Regions from separate parts of the Alkalihalobacillus phoenicis genome, predicted to be linked through region 2. Evidence: riboswitches for the same ligand, from Rfam matches in the RefSeq annotation. Region 2 holds a riboswitch; each other region holds the start of a gene.
What was found. A riboswitch is a leader RNA that binds a small molecule or an ion and turns the genes downstream of it on or off. The one in region 2 is predicted to bind S-adenosylmethionine.
Positions count from the first base shown of each region.

Region 1: another riboswitch for S-adenosylmethionine. It lies ahead of AA0017_RS07250 (methionine biosynthesis PLP-dependent protein); the one in region 2 lies ahead of mtnK (S-methyl-5-thioribose kinase).
Region 3: another riboswitch for S-adenosylmethionine. It lies ahead of AA0017_RS11640 (homoserine dehydrogenase); the one in region 2 lies ahead of mtnK (S-methyl-5-thioribose kinase).

Region 1 is NZ_CP154853.1:1,518,990-1,526,568, forward strand. Features, by position in the region: gene AA0017_RS07230 (YpdA family putative bacillithiol disulfide reductase) at 1-292, shown strand, start outside; gene AA0017_RS07235 (asparaginase) at 358-1,326, opposite strand; gene prsW (glutamic-type intramembrane protease PrsW) at 1,453-2,100, shown strand; gene AA0017_RS07245 (hypothetical protein) at 2,109-2,282, shown strand; SAM riboswitch class I at 2,356-2,459, shown strand; gene AA0017_RS07250 (methionine biosynthesis PLP-dependent protein) at 2,571-3,701, shown strand; gene AA0017_RS07255 (bifunctional homocysteine S-methyltransferase/methylenetetrahydrofolate reductase) at 3,698-5,539, shown strand; gene metH (methionine synthase) at 5,571-7,579, shown strand, end outside.
Region 2 is NZ_CP154853.1:1,385,963-1,393,541, forward strand. Features, by position in the region: gene mtnA (S-methyl-5-thioribose-1-phosphate isomerase) at 209-1,264, opposite strand; gene mtnK (S-methyl-5-thioribose kinase) at 1,261-2,478, opposite strand; SAM riboswitch class I at 2,559-2,661, opposite strand; SAM riboswitch class I at 2,958-3,061, shown strand; gene AA0017_RS06580 (2,3-diketo-5-methylthiopentyl-1-phosphate enolase) at 3,168-4,370, shown strand; partial or broken gene AA0017_RS06585 (2-hydroxy-3-keto-5-methylthiopentenyl-1-phosphate phosphatase) at 4,367-5,029, shown strand; gene AA0017_RS06590 (methylthioribulose 1-phosphate dehydratase) at 5,026-5,676, shown strand; gene AA0017_RS06595 (1,2-dihydroxy-3-keto-5-methylthiopentene dioxygenase) at 5,654-6,184, shown strand; gene AA0017_RS06600 (SDR family oxidoreductase) at 6,352-6,990, shown strand; gene AA0017_RS06605 (tryptophan--tRNA ligase) at 7,295-7,579, opposite strand, start outside.
Region 3 is NZ_CP154853.1:2,415,804-2,423,382, forward strand. Features, by position in the region: gene AA0017_RS11610 (branched-chain amino acid ABC transporter permease) at 59-1,030, opposite strand; gene AA0017_RS11615 (branched-chain amino acid ABC transporter permease) at 1,031-1,897, opposite strand; gene AA0017_RS11620 (ABC transporter substrate-binding protein) at 1,982-3,217, opposite strand; gene AA0017_RS11625 (MBL fold metallo-hydrolase) at 3,501-4,460, shown strand; RNA gene ssrS (6S RNA) at 4,693-4,873, opposite strand; gene AA0017_RS11635 (hypothetical protein) at 5,039-5,341, shown strand; gene AA0017_RS11640 (homoserine dehydrogenase) at 5,312-6,541, opposite strand; SAM riboswitch class I at 6,620-6,735, opposite strand; gene aspS (aspartate--tRNA ligase) at 6,803-7,579, opposite strand, start outside.

The sequences.
Region 1 (7,579 bases), 130 kb from region 2:
AGAAGAAGTGATTTATTCGGTTGAAGGTGAAATAAAACGAGCAAAAGCTGATTTTGTGTTTGCGATGACTGGATATCATCCAGACCATGCATTTTTGAAACATGTTGGGGTCGTGGTGGATGACGAGAGTGGAAGGCCGCAATTTGATGTAGAGACAATGGAAACGAATGTTGAAGGATTATATATTGCAGGTGTTATAGCAGCAGGAAATAACGCAAATGAAATTTTTATTGAAAATGGTCGTTTCCATGGGGACAACATCGTTCAGTCCATTTTAGCTAAGGAATTATAGTATTCAATTTAATAAAAAACAGCCTCGACGATTTTGATATCGTCGAGGCTTAAATACGAGCTTTCTCATTTTAAAAACAGATTTTGCAATTCTGTTTGATTACTTGTTAATTCTAGTGCGACCATTAATTTTAAACGAGCCTTTTGGCCGTTTAATCCGTTCGTAAAGAGGACACCTAGTTCTTTTAAACGTTTGCCGCCACCTTCATAACCATAAACATCTTGAACAATGCCACTATAACAACGGGATACGAGAATAACTGGAATGCCACGGTCGATCGTATCTTTTAGTGCAGGAACGATGGCTGGTGGGACGTTGCCTTGGCCAAATGCCTCAATGACAAGTCCATCAATTCCGGATTGAGTTATGGCGTCAATGATATTTGCTTGCATTCCCGCATACGTTTTCATCAGAATAACTTTTTTGGTAAGTCTCTCCACATTGTAGCTTTCTCGTTGTGATAAAGTATGGTGGAAGCTGACGGTTTGTTTTGTAATGATGCCAATAGGTCCATATTGTGGGCTTTGAAAGGTCGCTATATTACTAGAATGGGTTTTTGTGACGTTTTTGGCTGTATGAATCTCGTCATTGAAAACAACTAGTACGCCTTTATTAATGGCTTGTTCGCTAGCGGCTGTTTTGACGGCTGCAATCAGATTATGTGGACCATCTGAACCTAATTCATTACTCGAACGCATTGCACCGGTGACGATGACTGGAATTTCCCAATTTAAAAGCAAGTCTAATAAATAAGCTGTTTCCTCTAAAGTGTCTGTCCCATGTGTGACTACGACTCCTGTAAAATGTTCGTCTCTTACTCGCTTTTTGATACGATTTGCCAGTTCAAGCATTAAAGATGGCGTCATATGAGGAGATGGGATGTTTAAATAGTCATCATTTTCAATATCGGCAATACTTGTTAGCGATTCAATAGTGGAATATAATGGATTAGAATCAAATGGGGTAACAGCACCACTATCATCTTCTTGCATAGCAATCGTTCCACCTGTATGTATGATTAAGATTTTTTTCATTTAAGCTCACCTCTGTTCATTCATTTCAGCTCATGTTACGATTATATTATAACGTGTATTGAAGCTTGTTCCTAACGTTTTATTTTTCAAAGTTGATGTAAATTTGAGAGAAGGGTCGGACCTATATTGTTTGCAGTTCTAACAGCGGCAATTGCACCTGGAATGGCACTCTTATCCTATTTTTACTTACGCCATCAATATTCTCAAGATATTAATGGATTGGTTTTACGTTCATTTGTTATAGGAGCCATTTTAGTTTTTCCAGTTATGGTTTTGCAATATGCATTTGTAGTGGAAGGTTTTTTTACGGATCCTATATCAAAATCTGTGATTTTATATGGGTTTTTTGAAGAATTTTTTAAGTGGTTTTTATTATTTTTTATCGTTTATCAGCATGCGAAATTTAAACGACATTATGATGGGATTATTTTTGGGGTAGCGATTTCACTTGGTTTTGCTTCGGTAGAAAATGTTTTTTACCTTTTAGCTTATGGTGTTGAAACGGCTCTTGGAAGAGCATTATTACCTGTTACGAGTCATTCTCTCTTTGGTGTTATTATGGGCTATTATCTGGGGAAGTCTAAAATGGAAAGCGAGAACAAAGGGTCTTATTTATTAATGGCCCTCTTAGTGCCAGTCGCTCTTCATAGTCTTTATGATCTTATTCTTAATTTAGTCAGTATGTATTTTTTAATCGCGATTATACCTTTTATGATTTTGTTATGGTGGTTTGCCCTACATAAAGTTAAATTAGCGAACCAATTAGATCGCTAAGGGAAGGGGTGTTCTTTCTGGAAGATATTCGTTATTTAGTGACGATTCGTTGTTTTCAATGTGGTGAAAAATTTATTTTAAGAGGAAAGAGAACAGAAAAAGGGCAATATGAAACGGGTTTTAAACGATGTGTATGTGGAAATGAGTCAAGCCTTCATATTGATGCGACACCAGAAAAATAAAAAACACTTGCAAAAATGTTTGAATTATTGTAATTTTAGTTCAATACAAAAAATGAAAATTTGAATATGGAGTTTCTTATCAAGAGAGATGGAGGGAATGGCCCGAAGAAGTCTCAGCAACCAGCCGAAATGGGTCAGGTGCTAAATCCATCAAGCATGATGCTTGAAAGATAAGGAGGAGTTCGTCGATTTTATTTTTTATCACACCTTCTTCTTAATTGGAAGAAGGTGTTTTCATTATATTTGCTAAAGACATCCAATGACAATAATAGAGTGGGGGAAACATAGATGACAAAAAATAAAAATTTAGAAACTACTTTAGCACAGATTGGCAACCGATTAGATGACCGAACAGGGACGATTAACACACCGATTTATCTGTCAACAGCTTATCGTCATACAGGAATTGGTGAGTCGACGGGGTATGATTATGCGAGAACGGGTAATCCAACGCGAGAAGTGGTTGAGAATGCAATTGCGACTTTAGAAGAAGGGGATCGCGGTTTTGCATGTAGTTCTGGAATGGTAGCCATTCAAACCGTTTTCTCCATTTTTGAACAAGGTGATGAAATTGTCGCTGCGAAGGATTTATATGGCGGTACATATCGACTGTTTGAGCAAGGCTGGCGCAAATGGGGAATCTCTTTTGCCTATGCTGATCCGAGAAATATTAGAGAAGTGGAATCAGTCATTACAGAAAAAACGAAGGCGATCTTTATCGAAACGCCAACCAATCCACTCATGCAGGAAGCATCTATTTCTGAGTTGGCCACACTTGCTAAAAAATACGACCTCTTATTAATTGTCGATAACACCTTTTATACACCACTTTTGCAGCAACCGTTAGTGGAAGGGGCTGATATCGTCATTCATAGTGCTTCTAAATATTTAGGTGGACATAATGATTTGATTGCCGGTCTTATCGCTGCTAAAGGGGAAGAGCTTTGTGAGAAAATTTTTTACTATCATAATGGGATCGGCGGAATTTTACCTGCATTCGATTCTTGGTTATTGATTCGTGGCATGAAAACATTAGCTTTAAGAATGGAAAGACATGAAGAAAATGCAAAAGCAATCGTTAGTTTTTTAGAAAATCATCAAGCTGTCACAGATGTTTTGTACCCTGGTAAAGGTGGAATGCTCTCCTTTCGAATTTTAGAAGAGGAAATGGTCAATCCATTTTTACAGCAATTAAAGCTCGTTTCCTTTGCAGAAAGTCTTGGTGGAGTTGAGAGTTTGATGACGTATCCGGCGACACAAACTCATATGGATATTCCAGAGGAGATTCGAATCGCAAATGGTGTGTGTAATCGATTATTACGTTTTTCAGTTGGGATTGAAAAAGTAGAAGATTTAATATTTGATCTAGAGCAAGCATTTGAGGCTGTTCTTAAGTTAGAAGAGGGGGAGAGAGTTTGAATTTAATTGAGAAATTACAAAACAATCTTCTTGTTGGTGACGGAGCGATGGGAACTATCCTCTATGAACAAGGAATTGATCAATGTTTTGAAGAGATTAATTTGTTACATCCTGAAAAAATTGAGGCTGTACACCAAGCTTATATTGCGGCTGGAGCGAATGTGATTCAAACGAATACGTATGCGGCCAATCGATTGAAGTTAGAAAAATACGGATTAGAAGATAAAGTGCGAGCATTGAATAAAGCAGGTGTCCAGATTGCGAGCGAAGTAGCGAGTGATGAGATTTATGTGCTCGGCACAGTAGGAGGAATACGTCGTTATAAAAATGAGGAATGGACGTTAGCAGAAATTAAATCCGCCTTTTTTGAACAAATGACAGAGCTTCTAAAAGAGGGGGTTGATGGATTATTACTTGAGACGTTTTATGACCTTGAGGAAGCATTAATGGCCACTCAGCTTGCGAGAAAGTTAACCGATCAAGTACTTGTTGTCAATGTTTCTTTAGGCGAGGTCGGGGTGATGCAAGGAGGGGTTCCACTAGAAAAAGCTTTTCAGCAATTAATTGAAGCAGGTGCAAATGTTGTTGGGTTAAACTGCAGGATGGGTCCGTTTCATATGTTAAAATCGATCGAGACGGTTTCTTTACCAAAAGGTGCTTATTTAGCTGTTTATCCGAACGCGAGTTTACCAGATTTCCGTGATGGGCGCTATTATTATCAATCGAATTCAGATTATTTCGCCGATATGGGTGAGAAGTTTATTGAACAAGGTGTGCGTTTAATTGGCGGGTGCTGCGGGACTACTCCAGAGCAAATTAAAGCATTTGCCGAAGTAGCTAAATTGAATAAACCAGTGAACGAAAAAAAGGTCAAATCCATTTTAAAAGTTGATTCGAGACAAAACCATGCACGTCCAACGAGAGAAACATTGCCTGATATTGTCAAAAAACGTTCATCAATCATCGTAGAATTAGACCCACCAAAACGTCTGTCGATTGAGAAGTTTATGAAAGGGGCAAAGGCATTAACTGATGCAGGTGTTGATGCAGTGACATTGGCTGATAATTCGTTAGCCTCTCCTCGTGTTGATAATATGGCTTTAGGTTCCTTAATGAAAGCTCAATATACAACGAGACCACTCGTCCATGTGACTTGTCGAGACCGGAACTTAATAGGGTTGCAATCACATTTAATGGGTTTACATGCTTTAGGTATTCAAGACCTATTAGCGATAACTGGTGATCCGACCAAAATAGGTGACTTTCCTGGAGCAACCTCCGTTTATGATATGACTTCGTTTCAATTAATTTCGATGATCAAACAATTAAATGAGGGCATTTCATTTTCTGGTAAGGACTTAGGTCAAAAAGCGAATTTTTCAGTTGGAGCGGCTTTTAATCCAAATGTTCGTCATTTAGAAAAAGCTGTGGCTCGAATGGAGAAAAAGGTTGAAAGTGGTGCGGACTATTTTATGACGCAGCCGATCTATAACGAAAAACAAATTGAGGAGCTAGCTAAATTAACTAAGCATATTGAGCAGCCAATTTATATTGGAATTATGCCCTTAACAGGTTCAAGAAATGCAGAATTTTTGCATAATGAAGTTCCAGGAATTAAATTAACCGATTCGATTCGAGAAACGATGAAAAAATGTGAAGATGATAAGGAACAGTCGGCGCAAGAAGGGTTAACTATTGCGAAAACATTAATTGATGCGACCCTTGATCATTTTAATGGCATCTATTTAATTACGCCGTTTTTAAGATATGAGATGTCGGTTGAATTGACCCAATATATTCAAGAGAAGCAACAGCAAAAAGAAACAACATTACAATAATTGAATGTGTACGGAATCGAGGAGAATGTAGATGACAAAATCACTATTTGAAATACAACTAGAACGTCGAATCCTCATTATGGACGGAGCAATGGGGACGATGCTCCAGCAAGCAGAACTAACAGCAGAGGATTTTGGTGGAGACGAATATGAAGGGTGTAACGAATATTTAAATGAAACAGCCCCACATGTAATTGAAAAAATTCATTATGATTATTTAAAGGCTGGAGCTGATATTATTGAAACGAATTCCTTTGGTTCAACGGATCTCGTTTTAGATGATTATGACCTCGGTTTTAAAGCGGAAGAATTAAGTTATCAAGCCGCAGCAATTGCCAAAAAAGTAGCGGATCAATTTTCAACGGTTGAGTGGCCAAGATTTGTTGCTGGGGCAATGGGGCCGACAACAAAATCATTATCGGTTACAGGCGGCACGACTTTTGAAGCGTTAATTGATTCTTATTTTATCCAAGCGAGAGGTTTAATCAGAGGTGGCTCCGATCTCATCTTATTAGAAACGAGTCAAGACATGCGTAATGTCAAAGCGGCCTTTATTGGGATTGAAAAGGCTTTTAAAGAATTAGCCGTTAAACTTCCTTTAATGGTATCGGGTACGATTGAACCGATGGGCACGACGCTTGCGGGACAAAATATTGAGGCTTTTTATTTATCACTTGAACATATGAAGCCGGTCGTTGTTGGGTTGAACTGTGCAACCGGTCCAGAATTTATGCGTGACCATATTCGTTCTTTATCAGAGCTATCGACAGGATACGTCAGTTGTTACCCGAATGCGGGGTTACCTGATGAAGAAGGCCATTATCATGAATCACCAGAATCACTTGCGAAAAAATTAGCAGGATTTGCTGAAAAGGGCTGGCTAAATGTTGTCGGCGGTTGTTGTGGAACGACACCGACTCATATTCAGCAACTGCGTTCAGTGCTTTTAAAATATGAACCAAGAAAATTAAATGATGGTCATGCCCATGCGGTTTCTGGGATTGAACCGCTCCTTTATGATGATAGTATGCGTCCACTTTTTGTTGGAGAGCGAACAAATGTTATTGGGTCAAGGAAATTTAAACGATTAATTGCTGAAGGAAAATATGAGGAAGCTTCTGAAATTGCTCGTGCCCAAGTGAAACGTGGGGCTCATGTCATTGATGTTTGTTTAGCGGACCCAGATCGTGAAGAAAAAGAGGATGTAGAGGAATTCCTTAAGTTCTTAGTGAATAAAGTGAAGGTTCCTCTTATGATTGATTCGACCGATGAAGAAGTGATTGAAACGGCCCTTACTTATTCTCAAGGGAAAGCAATTATAAATTCAATTAACTTAGAGGACGGGGAAGAACGTTTTGAAAAAATTGCTCCATTGGTACACAAGTACGGAGCAGCAGTTGTCGTTGGAACGATTGACGAAGAAGGAATGGCTGTTTCAGCAAAGCGCAAACTTGAAGTGGCCATACGTTCCCATCAGCTTTTAGTTGAAAAGTACGGGCTTAACCCGAAAGACATTATTTTTGACCCACTCGTTTTTCCAGTCGGTACAGGGGACGAGCAATATATTGGTTCCGCAGAAGCGACTGTAGAAGGAATCAAATTAATTAAAGAAGCACTACCCGATTGTTTAACGATTCTTGGTGTGAGTAATGTTTCGTTTGGTTTACCACCTGTTGGTCGGGAAGTATTAAATGCGGTTTACTTATATCACTGTACACAAGCAGGGTTAGACTACGCGATTGTCAATACAGAGAAGCTTGAACGGTATGCTTCGATTTCAGAAGAAGAAAAAGACATGGCGAAACAGCTTTTATTTGAGACAACAGATGAAACGTTAGCGACTTTTACCGCCTTTTATCGTGGGAAAAAGGCCGAGAAAAAAGTGGAAATCTCTAACTTATCATTAGAAGAACGTCTTGCTAGTTATATCGTAGAAGGCTCTAAAGAAGGACTTATTAAGGATTTAGATGAGGCTTTAGCGAAATATGAAGAGCCACTTGATATTATAAACGGTCCTTTAATGAACGGGATGGATGAAGT
Region 2 (7,579 bases):
AGAAGGGAGAGAGGGAGCACGTCGCAAACCATGAAATACGACGCGAAATATGAGAGAGGAGGGAGGGAGCACGTCATAAAGCATAATAGACGACACGAAATATGGATAGAAAAAGAAGGGCGCGTCACATAAATAAGTGCTGTATACGAAAAAAAGTGGCGATACTATGGGATGTTACGCTAGTATCGTCACTTCATTTACAAGTTTATTAAACTTTTATCGTCTCAATCTCACTGGAATATAAGTTCGTTAGTTCCGTTTGATAATCTCCTCTGACGACGCCATATTCGGTAATAATCCCGGTAATTAATTCTGATGGTGTGACATCAAAGGCCGGATTAAATACTTGAGTAGCAGCTGGAGCAATTGCTTTTCCTTGGAGGTGAGTAATTTCCTCAGCGGCTCTTTCTTCAATTGGGATATCATCACCAGTTAATGTTTCAAGATCGATGGTCGAAAAAGGTGCGGCGACGTAAAAAGGAATGTCATGAGCTTTTGCGAGTAATGCTAAACCATATGTTCCAATTTTGTTCGCAGTATCTCCGTTTGCCGCAATTCGGTCTGCCCCTACGATTACGGCATTGATTTCCTTCGTTTTTAATGTATGGGCGGCCATACTATCCGTAATGAGGGTCACATCAACACCTAGTTGCTGCAATTCCCAAGCCGTTAAACGAGAGCCTTGTAAGACGGGCCTTGTTTCACAAGCAAATGCTTTTAATGTCAAATTTTGTTCCTTTGCTAAATAAAACGGAGCAAGGGCTGTGCCATATTTTGCCGTGGCAATAGCTCCTGCATTACAGATTGTCATCACGGTATCGCCATTTTTTAGTAACGATAAACCATTTTCACCGATACTTCGGCATGTTTCTGCATCTTCTTTTTGAATCGCAATCGCTTCTGCAACGGCTAAATCTTTTGCTTCTACAACACTATGAGCTTTTTTTACTGTTTTAACCATACGATCAATCGCCCAAAAAAGATTGACTGCTGTTGGCCTGCTGCTTGCCAAATAGTCTCTTTGTTTTTCAAATTCATCTAAAAAGAGTTCAAGTTGATTGGATTGTTTGGAACGGGCCCATAAAGCTAATCCAAAAGCAGCGACGATGCCTATCGCAGGTGCTCCTCTTACTTTTAAATAGGTAATGCTCTCCCATACATGTTCAATCGTTGTTAAGTGTTCATAAACGATTTCATGAGGAAGTTGCTGCTGATCAAGAATGACGATGGAATCATTTTTCCATTCAACGGATTGTACGGTCATTGGTAGGCTCCCTCCACATTTGAGACAAGTTTTAAAGCTCCCTCAATTTGTTTTCTCTCTACTATGAGTTTACGACCAAGGTCAATGATACTTGTTTGTACACGTAAACGAATTTCGGCGGATTCGATGCTATCTACATCATGGACATGAGCTAAACCGATCATCCGGCGAATCATTTTGCAACCAGTAAAACCAAGTGTATCTTGCCAAATATCGGCTAATACGTCATCGACATAACCTTCTAATTTTGAAAAAGGTTCAATGGATGTTTCTAACCAAAGCTTTTTAAACTCATTAGAAAAAATATCCCATGTTTTCTCGATTGTATCAAGTAAATAGTTTTGTAAATCTTCTTTCTTTTCAGGATCTTTTTGATGACCTTCTTGAGCGATATAATTCATGATTAGATTGGCTAAAAAGGCGGCGATATCAAAACCGAACGGACCATAGAAGGAAAACTCAGGATCGATGACTTTCGTTTCTGTTTCAGATACAAAAATACTCCCTGTATGTAAATCGCCATGGATTAAGGTTTCAGACTTTGTTAAGAAAAGATATTTTAATTTTGCGACTTCTTTTTTTAATTCTTTATCTTGCCATAGCTCATGCACTTGAGGTGCTAAATGTTCCTCAAAATTATTCGTTTCGCTATCGAAATAAGGGTCAGTGAATACAAGATCTTCTGTTATTTTACATAACTCAGGATTCGAATAAGTAACGGCAAATTTTTTCGTTTCTTGTTGATTTAAACCAAATGTTGAAGTTGTAAAAAGGGTATGTGCTAAGTATGTACCAATATGTTGGGCTACAAGGGGATATTTATTTCCTTGAATTAATCCTGTTCTTAAAATCGTTAATTCACTTAAATCCTCCATTACGGTCAGCGCTAACTCTTCATCGGTATGAAAGACTGTTGGAACTAATTCGGGTACGACTTTTGCGGCTTCTTTTAAGGCTGATGCTTCAATTCGTGCACGGTCAAGTGTAAGTGGCCAACTTTCTCCAACAACTTTTGCGTATGGGAGGGCCTGCTTGATAATAAATGAACGTCCTATTGTTTGACTGATAATATGGAAAACATAGTTTAAATTTCCGTCTCCGATTTCGGAAACAACTGTCTCTTCATCCGTTTTAATAAGACCAAGATTGATTAAATAAGACACGGCTGTTTCCGTATTTAATTCTTCATATTGTTTTTTCGTTTGAACGGTCATTACGCATTGCTCCTTTAATAAATAATAAAAACCTCTTTCTGATTGACAGAAAGAGGTGAATAGGTGTGAGACATTCGCCTCTCTTATCTACCAGACAATGTCTGTTGGATGTAGCACCGTGCCAATAAGGTCGGTTGCTGCGGTGTCATCGGGCCAATTCCCTCTACCTACTCAGGATAAGAGTGATTTTATTGAATTTTCAAAAGATATAGAAAAGAATTCTTAAAAATAACTATAATCGATTTAGATAGATAACGTCAAGTTCTTTTTTACACATAAAAAGGTCTAAGTTGAACACCAGAGCTTGGTCACTTACTAAGTTAACTTGATAAGAATAGTAAATGATAAACGAAGGCAAAAAAATAAATTTTTGAATAAAAAATAATATTAAAAAAAGATTGACAATTTGGTGGGGCTACTGGCATTATATAGAACAAGGAATTTATATTTCAGACTAAAATGGTCAGATAATCAAATATCTCTTATCAAGAGCAGGTGGAGGGATGAGCCCTATGAAACCCGGCAACCGGTTTATAACAAACACGGTGCTAATTCTTACAGTCATTAGATTGATAGATGAGAGAGTGAATGTACGATTCACCTCTCCCTATATATATGGAGAGGTTTTTTGAATGATTTGCGACTTAAAGAAGCTCGAATTAGGAGAATAAGAGAGAGGGAAATGTTAAATGAGTCATGTAACAGCGACATACCTAATAAATGGAACAAAGGAACAGCTAGAGAAAAAAGCAGAAGGAATTGCATTAGGGTTAACCGTTGGCTCTTGGACGAACTTACCGAGTGTTGAAAAAGAGCAATTAAAGGCTCATAAAGGTTATGTTGAACGAGTGAAGGAGTTACCCGATAATAAGGGTCTTATTACGATAACTTATCCTAGTGCGAACTTCAGTGCCGATTTACCAGCTATATTAACAACAACTTTTGGCAAACTTTCATTAGATGGTCAAGTCAAATTAATCGATTTAGATTTTTCACCTGAATTAAAAACCTATTTTCCCGGTCCGAGATATGGGATTGAAGGTGTTCGTGAAATTGTTGATGTTCAAAATCGTCCTCTTTTAATGAGTATTTTTAAAGCGGCCATAGGTCGTTCCTTAGATTCTTTACATGAACAAATGCTCGTCCAAGCTCTTGGAGGAGTTGATTTTGTTAAAGATGATGAGATTTTATTTGAAAATGAGTTAACACCATTAGTCGAAAGAGTTCCAGTCGGATTGGCGGCCATAACGGAAGCGGCTGCAGCAACTGGTCATCGTCCCCTTTATGCGGTTAATCTAACGGGAAGAACGTTTGAATTAAAGGAAAGAGCCAAAGAGGCAGTTGATCTCGGGGCCCCTGCGTTATTATTTAATGTCTTTGCTTATGGATTAGACGTTTTACAATCATTACGAGAAGATCCAGATATCGATGTCCCAATATTGGCACATCCAGCTGTCAGTGGAGCGATGACTGCATCTACGAATTATGGATTTTCTTATTCCTTATTATTAGGGAAGTTATTAAGAATGGCAGGAGCGGATTTAGTCCTCTTTCCATCCCCATACGGTAGTGTTGCCTTAGATAAAGGAGAAACAGATGCAATTACTCAAAATCTCCAGGTGGTTGATAACATTTATAAACAAGCTTTTCCTGTTCCATCAGCAGGGATTCACGCCGGAATGACAGAAAAGATCATCAAAGACTTTGGTCACGACATTGTGATTAATGCTGGGGGAGGAATTCACGGGCATCCAGATGGGGCAGCGGCCGGTGGTAGGGCATTCCGTGATGCTATAGATGGAGTTTTAGAAGGAAAGAGTTTACCAGAAGTGTCGGAGAATAGTGACGCATTGAAAAAAGCGATAGATGCATGGGGCTATTTAAAACCATGAGGAAGCCGGTTATCTTTTGTGATTTCGATGGCACGATTACAGAAACCGATAATATCATTGCTTTAATGAAACAATTTGCCCCACCGGAATCGGAGCAAATTAAGAATAAGATTTTAAACCAAGAAATTTCTATAAAAGAAGGTGTTGGTAAGCTTTTTTCTCTTATTCCAAGTGAGAAAAAGGAAGCAATACTTACCTATTTATTAGATACTGTCGTGATTCGAGATGGATTTAGGCAATTATTGGATTATACAAAGGAGCAAAACATCCCCTTTTACGTCGTAAGTGGAGGAATAGACTTTTTTGTTTATCCCATCCTTGAGCCCTTTTCCATTGCGGCTAGTTCCATTTATTGCAATGGTCATGATGATTCAACTGAAAAGCTGATCATTACGTAGCCAAATGCTTGTGATTCGTTTTGTGCAAAGGATTGTGGTTGTTGTAAGCCGACGATATTAAGAAAATTTTCTGATGACGATTATTATAAAATTGTGATTGGTGATTCTGTCACTGATTTTGAAGCAGCAAAATTAGCCGATTATGTTTTTGCTCGTGATTTTTTAAAGGAAAAATGTGAGGAATTACAATTGCCTTATTCATCGTTTGAAAATTTCCACGAAATTGTTGAGCAATTAAAAAGTAAGGAGGTAACATTATGAGTGATGAGCGTTGGAACGAACTTGCAGATATTAAAGATGAACTAGCAGCAAGGGATTGGTTTCCAGGAACGAGTGGGAATTTATCGATAAAAATAAGCTCTGATCCGCTTACTTTTTTAGTGACAGCAAGCGGCAAAGATAAACGTAAAAGAACAGATGAAGATTTTTTACTCGTCAATGAATCGGGTATAGCGGTTGAGAAAACACACTTAAAACCTTCAGCCGAAACGCTTTTACATACTGAAATCTATCAAAAAACGGATGCGGGCTGTAGTTTGCATATTCATACATTGGATAATAATCTCATTTCAGATTTGTATGGAGACAAAGGTTTTATCACATTTAAAGGGCAAGAATTAATTAAAGCATTTGGCATTTGGGAAGAGGATGGCGAAATCAACTTACCGATTATTGAAAATCATGCTCATATTCCCACCTTAGCGAAAAAGTTAGCCGCTCAAATCACACCTGAAGTAAAAGGTGTACTCATTCGTAATCATGGTATTACCGTCTGGGGACGAACGGGTTTTGAAGCTAAAAAACACCTTGAAGCATTTGAATTTCTATGTTCGTTTCACTTACGACAATTACAATATAAACAATTAATTAGAGGAGGAATTGAAAATGGCAACGTTACGTTTTCATGATAATGACGAAAGAATCGCAGGAGAGGAATTAGTTTCCTATTTAGAGGCACAAGATGTTATTTATGAACAGTGGGGAACAGGTAATTTACCCGAGCATTTAGTGGAAAACTTCACGTTAACAGATGAAAACAAAGAAGAAATTTTAGACGTTTATAAGAATGAAATTGCTGATATTTCTGCACGTCGAGGCTATCTAACGGCAGATGTTATTTCTTTATCTGATTCAACACCGAATTTAGATGACCTTTTAAAGAACTTCTTAAATGAGCACCATCATACAGATGATGAAGTTCGTTTTATCGTCAGTGGTCATGGTATATTTGCGATTGAAAGCAAAGATAAAAGATGGTTTGATGTTGAACTTGAGCCAGGTGATCTGATTTCTGTACCAGAGTATTATCGTCATTACTTTACTTTACAAGAGGATCGTAAAGTCGTTGCGGTTCGTATATTTAAAACAAAAGAAGGATGGGTTCCTGTTTACGATAAAGAGGAGCAACCTTCATAAGAAGTTTATGGATAAGAGTTGGGTCAATTAAATGATTGCCTAACTCTTTGTTTATTTTCACATTTGCAAAAATGGATGTGGTTTTTAGGGGAGTCACATTCGTATGAAAAGGGTGTTGAGTTTAAATTTATTCATATCGGGTAGAACATGGTTAAGGAGTTGATAATGTGAATGTACTATTAGTTGGCGCAAATGGACAGGTAGCAAAAGAAGCGATTAAGGAATTAAAAGATCAAGGCCACACTACATATGCAATGATTCGAAAGAAAGAACAAGCTGATTTATTGAAAAAGATTGGAGCTGATGAAGTTATATTGGCTGATTTAGAGCAGGATTTTTCTCATGCCTTCGAAGGCATCGATGCTGTTATTTTTGCGGCTGGATCGGGTGGTACAACGGGTGCTGATAAGACGATCTTAATTGATTTATGGGGAGCGATAAAGGTTGTGGATGAAACGATTAAACATAAGATAAAACGTTTTGTCATGCTGAGCTCAATGGGAACGGTTGACCCTGATAAGAGTGACCGAATTCGTCATTACTTAGTAGCAAAAAAATTAGCTGATGATCATTTAAAAAGAAGTAATTTAAATTATACGATCGTTCGTCCAGGCTCGTTAAGTAATGACGAACCTTTAGGTAAGATTAAATTGGAAGAAGAAATTAAAAATCGTGATAATACGATTACGAGAGCAGATGTTGCTAAAGTACTCGTTTCCGTGCTAGAAAAAGAAAATACGTATCGCAAAACCTTTGAAATTTTAAATGGGGAAGAAGAAATTGAATCAGCCTTAAATAAAGTCTAAAAGGAAATATGAGTTAATAAAAAAAGTGGCTAAATAGAAAGTGCTTCTAAATATAGAGGAGTTTCGAGTGACGGTAGACCGTCACTCGTTTTTTCATTCAGATGTGGCGGATAATAGTTAAATAGGTAATGAAAATGTGAGCTGATCCGGATTAGGGTTCGAATAGCAGTGAATAGGTAATGAGAATCCACTCTGATCCGGATTAGGGTGCGAAATAACTGTGAATTAGTAATGAAGACTCGTCCTGTGCCAGATTTTGGTGCGATTTAACTTAGAAGCTCTTGATTTTATAGTTTCCGCACATTTAATACAATGATAGTAACCCGATTGTTTCTTTGATTTCCGTTAATTTTTTTGCCGAATGAGTTCGAGCTTTTTCGGCCCCCACTGCTAAGACTTTTTCAATTTCGGCTGGATGGGCGATTAATTCTTTATATTTAACTCTTGGTTTCTCTAATTCTCGATTCATGACTGTATAGAGGGCCTCTTTTACTTCTCCCCAACCGATTCCTTTTTCGTAATGTTCTTTCATTTCTATCGTTTCACTTGCCGTAGCAAAAGTTTGATACATCGTAAACAAAGGAGAGGA
Region 3 (7,579 bases), 1.0 Mb from region 2:
GAAACACCCTTCCTTATCGCTCATGCATTTGTCTATCCGCCAATTTCGTTTAAAAATGTTAAGCGGCTTCTGATTTATTATCTGACTTACTCTGCCCTTTATTTTTCATAAACAAATGATAAATAGATTGACCAATACCTACTAATCCTTTTGGAAAGAAAATAACAAAAATGATAAAGGTTGCCCCGATTATTAACATCCATGAATTTGTGTATGAACTAATAACCGTTTCCATCGTCACAATCAAAGCGGCACCAAGAACAGGTCCAAGCATTGTACCTGATCCCCCTATTAAAACCATAATGAGAACAGCACCTGACATCGTCCAATACACATCGCTCGGAGCTATAAATCCGTTAAAAAATGTATATAATGAGCCGGCTAAACCACCGATTGCACCAGCAATAATAAACGCAAAGTATTTATATAAGCTAGTATTATAGCCCATTGATTTGACTCGAGTTTCATTTTCACGTATACCAATCAACACTTGGCCAAATGGCGATTGAACAAACAGGCGTAAACCAAAATAAGCGAGCATAAAGACTGCGAGAATGAGATAGAAAATGAGAACCGGATTCCCAAATTGAAAATCGCCAATACTTGCCCTCGGAATGCCTGCTAATCCATTTGAACCACCTGTTAACGTCGTCGATTGATAAACAAACGAATAAATCATTTGCGAAAAAGCGAGCGTCAGCATTAGAAAATAAAATCCACTTACTTTCATACAAAAGATTCCGATAACGGCTGCGACAATAAGAGAACAAATAATAGCTAAACCAATGGTTACAAATAAATTACTCGATAGGTTTTGTGCGGTTAATGCTGCCGTATATGCTCCAACTCCAAAAAAAGCAGCATGACCTAAAGAAACGAGACCCGTATAACCTACGAGGATGTTTAAACTTAAAGCAAAAATGGCTAAAATTAAAATTTCTGAAAGAAGATTAATATGAAACAACGATAAAACAAACGGCGCTAAACCTAATAAAACAAGAACAGCCACAAAGGAAACGAATGTTTTCATTTAGGCCACCTTCTTTCCTAATAATCCATTTGGTTTGACGACTAAAACAACCGCCATTAAGCCAAAAATGAGAAACATACTAAGTTCAGGGAATAAAAACCGGCTAAAAGTTTCAACAATGCCGACAAGTATACTTGCTACAAGTGTACCCGCAATTGAACCAAGCCCACCAATAACTAACACAACTAAAGCTAAAATAAGTGTTTGGAACTCCATACTAGGATAAATGCCTAAAATGGGGGCTGCTACAACACCGCCAAAACCTGCTAACAGTCCTCCAATCACAAAGACAACCGTAAATACTAGCTTAATATTGACACCTAATGCCCCAACCATATCCTTATCACTTAAGCCAGCACGGATAATCGCTCCCCACCTTGTTCGGCTCTGGATATACCATAAAATAGCAGCGATTAATATTCCGACAAGAATAACGACTAAACGATAAACTGGAAAAACCTGATTAAACAACGAGATTGAACCAGAAAAAACTTCCGGTACAACAATCGTTAAGACATTCGATCCCCATATAATAGAGGCGATATCATGGAAAACATACGCTAAACCAAACGTAAGCAATACTTGAGACAGGTGACCGAGTTGATACGTTGGGCGCAGTAAAACTCGTTCCACGACCAATGCAATTAAAGCAACAATTAGAGGGGCGATAATGAGTGCCAACCAAAAACTTTGCGAAAAGGTTGCGGTTAAGGAATAAGCGATATAAGCACCAAACATATACAAGGATCCATGTGCTAAATTCAAAACCCCTAATATTCCAAAAACCAAGGAAAGTCCACAAGTAATAATAAATAACAACAGTCCGTATGATAATCCATTCACTAACTGTGCTCCGATAATATCCACATCAATACCCCTCTCTATCTATTGATCAAGCATTTACTAGCTGGGGGCAAGACTCGCCCCCACCGATACTACCATTTTGAACACTTATTCCCCCGGATCTTGGACAGACTCCACGGTTTCCAATATTTTATTTTCTGTTCTGTCGCCCTCGACTACTGTTTCCGTAATATAAAGGTTTTGAATAATGTGATGAGTGTCCTGATCAAACTTGATTGGTCCTCGTGGGCTAACAAATTCAACTTCTGAAATTGCCTCAACGATTTTGTCTGGATCTTTTACATCACCATCAAGAGCCGTTATAGCTTCAACAATGATCCTTGCTGCATCATAGCCTTCTAATGATTCAATGGTTGGTCGACGGTCATAAGCTTCTTCATAAGCTGTCACAAACTCTTGGTTTTCTGCTGTTTCTAAATTGTAGTCCCAAAAAGTAGAGACAAAAGCCCCTTCAGCTGCCATTCCAATCGACTCTCGTAAATCTTCAGCAACAAGCCAACCTGAACCAATTAAAGGAAAACGTTCCTTTAAACCGTATTGTTCATATTGTTGAACAAATCGCACCGCATCACTTCCTGCAAAAAATCCATAAACTCCATCTGCTTCCGCTGAACCAATCGTTGTTAAATAAGAGGCATAATCATTATTCCCTAGTGGCGGATACACTTCACCAACGATTTCACCCCCGGCCGCTTCATAAGCCTCTTTAAATGCAGCCGATACTTCGCGCCCAAATGCATAATCCGCAGCAGCCATATAAATCTTTTCACCAATATTCTCGTAAGCCCATGCCCCCATTGAATGACCTATTTGCCATGAGGAAAACGAAGAGCGCCAAATATAATCACTTCTTTGAGCTCTTGTTAAATCATTCCCCCCCGCATGAGAAGCCAAATATGGTAACTGATTTGAATCTACTTCATCACGGACCGCATAAGCGACTGCTGTACTAACCGCACCTGTCAATATATCAATCTGATCTTGATCCATTAATTTTCGTAGCCTTCTTAAAGCTACTTGAGGATCTGCTTCCGTGTCCTCCTCAATCATTTCAATCTTCACACCCGCAGCTTCCCAATCTACTTCATCAAAATACAGTTTCATTCCATCAGATAAATCCTTTCCAAGCGAAGCGTAGACACCCGAGAAAGGTAAAATACTTCCAATCTTAACAACTTCTTGCTCATCCGTTTCTTCATTTGAACCATTATTACTTGGCTGTTCATTCGAAGAACCAGTACTTTGAATTGCACTATTACCACAGGCCATTAGAAAGAATACCAAAAGAAACATTGTGACAAATAAAATCGGTGACTTTTTCATTATTAAAATCCTCCCTTTTCATGAATACGCTTTCAAAAATCAAGTCTTGATTAAAGTTCTGTATCTGAATTTTATAATATATCTAAACATTCTGAATTTCAATAGCTTTTTTAAACTTTCGTTGCAAAAATAAAACATTTATTTCTTAAATTGATTTTTATTAAGTTGTCCTTTACTATAAAAGATAAGTATTTTCTGTATTTTTCCTATTTTGAATCATTACGAATAATAAATTTTCGTGTTTATTACATAATGAATTACCCGCTAAAAAAAAGGAGGTACAATGAAAAAATATCAAATTTTTCCAATTGAAATAAAACATCCATCCAATTTAAAATCGATTAATTTCTACCTTGTGAAAACAGAACGTTCACTCTTACTTATTGATGCAGGCTTTAATGCTCCCAGTTTTGTTGAACATTTTGAAAAGAATTTACATCAGTATGGCTTTTCATTGAACGATCTAACAGCTATTCTTTTAACCCATCACCATATCGATCATGTTGGGTTGGTTAATTATATTGCTAAAACGAATGCCATTCCTATTTATGTTCATCCTGAAGCTTTTCCAAGATTAAAAAGAGAGCCTCGTTTTTTGCAACGCCGTATTCAATTCTTTAAAGAACTTTATCAAGAAATGGGTTGTGGTTTAGCTGGAGAAAACCAAGTGAGCTATTTAAAAGAGTCCCTTGTCAAAAACCAAGCAAATGCCATTCAAGCAGATTTAACTCGGATGCCAGATCAATATGAAGGGTTTGAAGTTATTGATTTTCCTGGACACTCTCCGGATCAAGTCGCTTTTTATAAAAGGGATGAGGAAGTATTATTTGGAGGAGATTTATTAATTGAGCATATATCGAGTAATGCGATTGTTGAGCCTAATTTAGACGGAGAGAAGATACTGACGCTTGTCGAGCATAAACATTCTTTAGAAAAATGTTTGCAGTTGCCTTTAAAAAAGGTTTACTCTGGTCATGGCTCAATAATTACGAACCCGCATGACCTTATTAGGCAACGTATCACTGGAATCGACCAAAAAGCAAATAGATTATTAGAATATATAAAAGTAGGAGTGAACACCGGAAATGCCCTTGCCTTAGAGATGTATGAGCACCGCTACTCCTCCCAGTTTTCACTCGTAATGTCTGAAATCATTGGGCACTTAGATTATTTAGAGAATAACGATCAAGTCGTTAAAAAGAAACAAAATGGTGTTTGGAACTATTTTATTCAAAATGGATAAGGCACAAAAATTAATAGCTCGTCCAAAAGAGACATAAAAATGCCAGCGAATAATTCCAGCTCCATTTTTCACCAATTAAAAAAGCACATGAAGCTATGTAACTTCTTGTGCTTGTTCATATTTCGAGACTTTCAAGACTTGCCCAACAATCCGCAAACAAAAAAACTATCCCATTTTGGTACTATTCCTCCCAAAAAAGATAGCTTATATCTCTATCATCATTATGTAGGACAGAAATCCCGTGTATGCCGTATTCAACTAAAGCTTTGAACCTGCTCCAGCAGGTGGGTGCCCTGTGCTTTTCTTCTTAAGTCCTAATCGTTTAGGCTTGTAATCCAAAAAGCAACATATATGCTCCCGATCAAAAAACGTTGGCTCAAAACGTTTAAAGATAACGAACATCACAGGATTTCTGTTTCTTAATGCTTATTATACAGCGCAAGCTCCATTCATTCAATGATTTTTTTAATATTCAAACTATTATCCTATTTGGAACACTTGCTTTTGCTATGGTACAGTATTATTAGCAAAACAAGGAAGATTCAACCTATTTTAATTCTAAGGAAGTGAATGAAGAGATGGAACCACTAGCCAAGCAACGATGTATTCAAATTAAACAAGAGATTGGTTTAATCGAAAAAAAAATCGTTGAAACCTCCTTTGATCTCCTGATAAATAAGGACTCCATTATCGCAAAAAATGAACGATTTCCGATTAAATCGATTTTAGATATTTCCTACCGATTAAAAGAAGAGAAGGCGATCGGTTATTTATATTTACACACAACACAAGGTGTACGGACCTTCCATATTCGTTCAGAACCTCATTTATTTATTGATGTATTTAAAAAATTAAGAAGTGAGACGGCTGAGTTCGAGTGAGCGATTCATATGAATATTATCAAGTGAGCCTTCTATTTTGATCACCTGAACCGACTCATGTTTGAATTCAGGTTGCCCTGTCACGATAACTGTCTCTCCATCTGGACTTTTTTCTCTGTAAATAATTTTAGCTTCTGGATGGAGTAACTCCTCGATTTGAAGGTCAGTCGGATTAGAATTAAAAACAAGTGATGTACTATCTTCTCTAACCTCTAATACAGGAGAGCCATTCCAGCCGCTTCTATGTCCTCGAAAATCGGTATGAAAAAGAAAATCCTCAATCATGCTATTTGCCGTGGCTTCCTTTCCAGCACCTGGTCCAGTAAAGGTTAATTCCCCAATTGTTGGCCCTTGTACTTTAACTGCGTTAGTCACCCCAGAAATTTTTGAAAACGCCTCTTCTTCTGTAAAAAAAACAGGAGCTACTTCGGCCTTTATTTCACCCGAAAACAACGTTGCTTCCCCGACTATTTTTAATGTTAAACCAAGCCGTTCCGCTAATTCTATTTGCCAATCTTTCATCTCATCCATTCCTCTTCTTGTCACATTCTCACGGTTGATCCAAAACCCGAAACAACATTTTGCTAAAATTCGAATTTTATATGAAGCATCATACCCTTCTATATCATCGGTCGGGTCACTTTCAGCGTAACCAAGCTCTTGAGCCGCCTTTAGTGCCTCTGCAAAGGACAAGCCTTTTTCTTTCATTTCTGTCAAAATATAATTCGTTGTCCCGTTCAAGATTCCACTCACTTTTGTGACAAGTGTCGTTGTTAGTAATCCTTTTATCACATTAATAATTGGAATTCCTCCTGCAACAGCGGCTTCATAACCGTAATAAGTCTGATTTCGTGTCGCAATATCTTCTAAAAGTTCCCCGTATTCAGCTACAAGTTGTTTATTCGCGGTAATCACAGGTGTCCCTTTTTCTAAAAAATATTCCGTATAGGAGAAGGCCGGTTCAAGTCCACCAATCGCTTCAAAAATAATGTCATAATCACATTTTTGGCAAAATTCAGTCCAATCATTTGTTATCACTGTGGCATGTTCATTCTCTACGTACTGATTTCTATTTTTAATCAAAATTCCTTCGATTGTAATCTCCTGACCAAATTTTGCTTGTAGTTGTTCTCTTGTCGCCTCAATTCGGTCTGCAACTCCTTTTCCTACTGTGCCAAAACCAATTAACCCTATTTTCATCTTCCTGGCCCCTCTCTCACAAATACTCGCTTAATAAGTAAAAAAACCTTTCCAATAAGGAAAGGTTTTTTTGGCCTTTTCTTATCTTTCAGAATGACTAGCATCCTGCTGAATGTAGCACCTTTATTTGCTTGGCACGCAAATAGGTTGCCGGGCTTCTTCGGGTCAGTCCCCTCCGCCACTCTAGATAAGTTTAATTGTCGTTTTAAAGTTATTACGATTATAAAGGAAAAGAATTTAGTTTGTCAATCCAATTTTTCCCTAAAGTACCTTTTCCGTTTTTTTCGCAATCACAGATAAATTTAGATCAAGTAACTGCTCAAGACTTACATGACTTGGAGCATTTGTTAATAAGTCACTTGCACTAGCTGTTTTCGGGAAGGCAATCGTATCACGTAAATTATGACGCCCTGCAAGCAGCATAACAAATCGGTCTAACCCAAGAGCAATTCCACCATGTGGAGGTGTTCCATATTCAAACGCTTCTAATAAGAATCCGAACTCTTCTTTTGCCCCTTCTGGTGTAAACCCAAGAGCATTAAACATTTTTTCTTGGACATCACGTTGATAAATACGTTGTGAACCTCCACCTAACTCATAACCATTCAATACTAAATCATAAGCATCGGCACGGACATTTGCTGGGTCTGTCGCAAGCAATTCCATGTCTTCTTTTTTCGGGCTTGTGAACGGATGGTGAAGTGCAACAAAACGTTTCGCATCTTCATCAAATTCAACAAGTGGGAAGTCGACTACCCATAGGAAGTTGTATTTTGATTCATCAATTAAGTTAAACTGCTTACCAAATTTTAAACGAAGTGCACCTAAACTATCGAACACAACTTGTTTTTTATCTGCCCCAAAAAATAATAAATCGCCGACTTTCGCATTCATCGTTTCCATTAATGCTGAAGTCTGTTCATCCGTAAAGAATTTAGCAATTGGTCCTTTTAATCCTTCTTCTTCTACTTTTAACCAAGCAAGACCTTTTGCTCCATATTGTTTAACAAAGTCCGTTAAAGCATCAATTTCTTTACG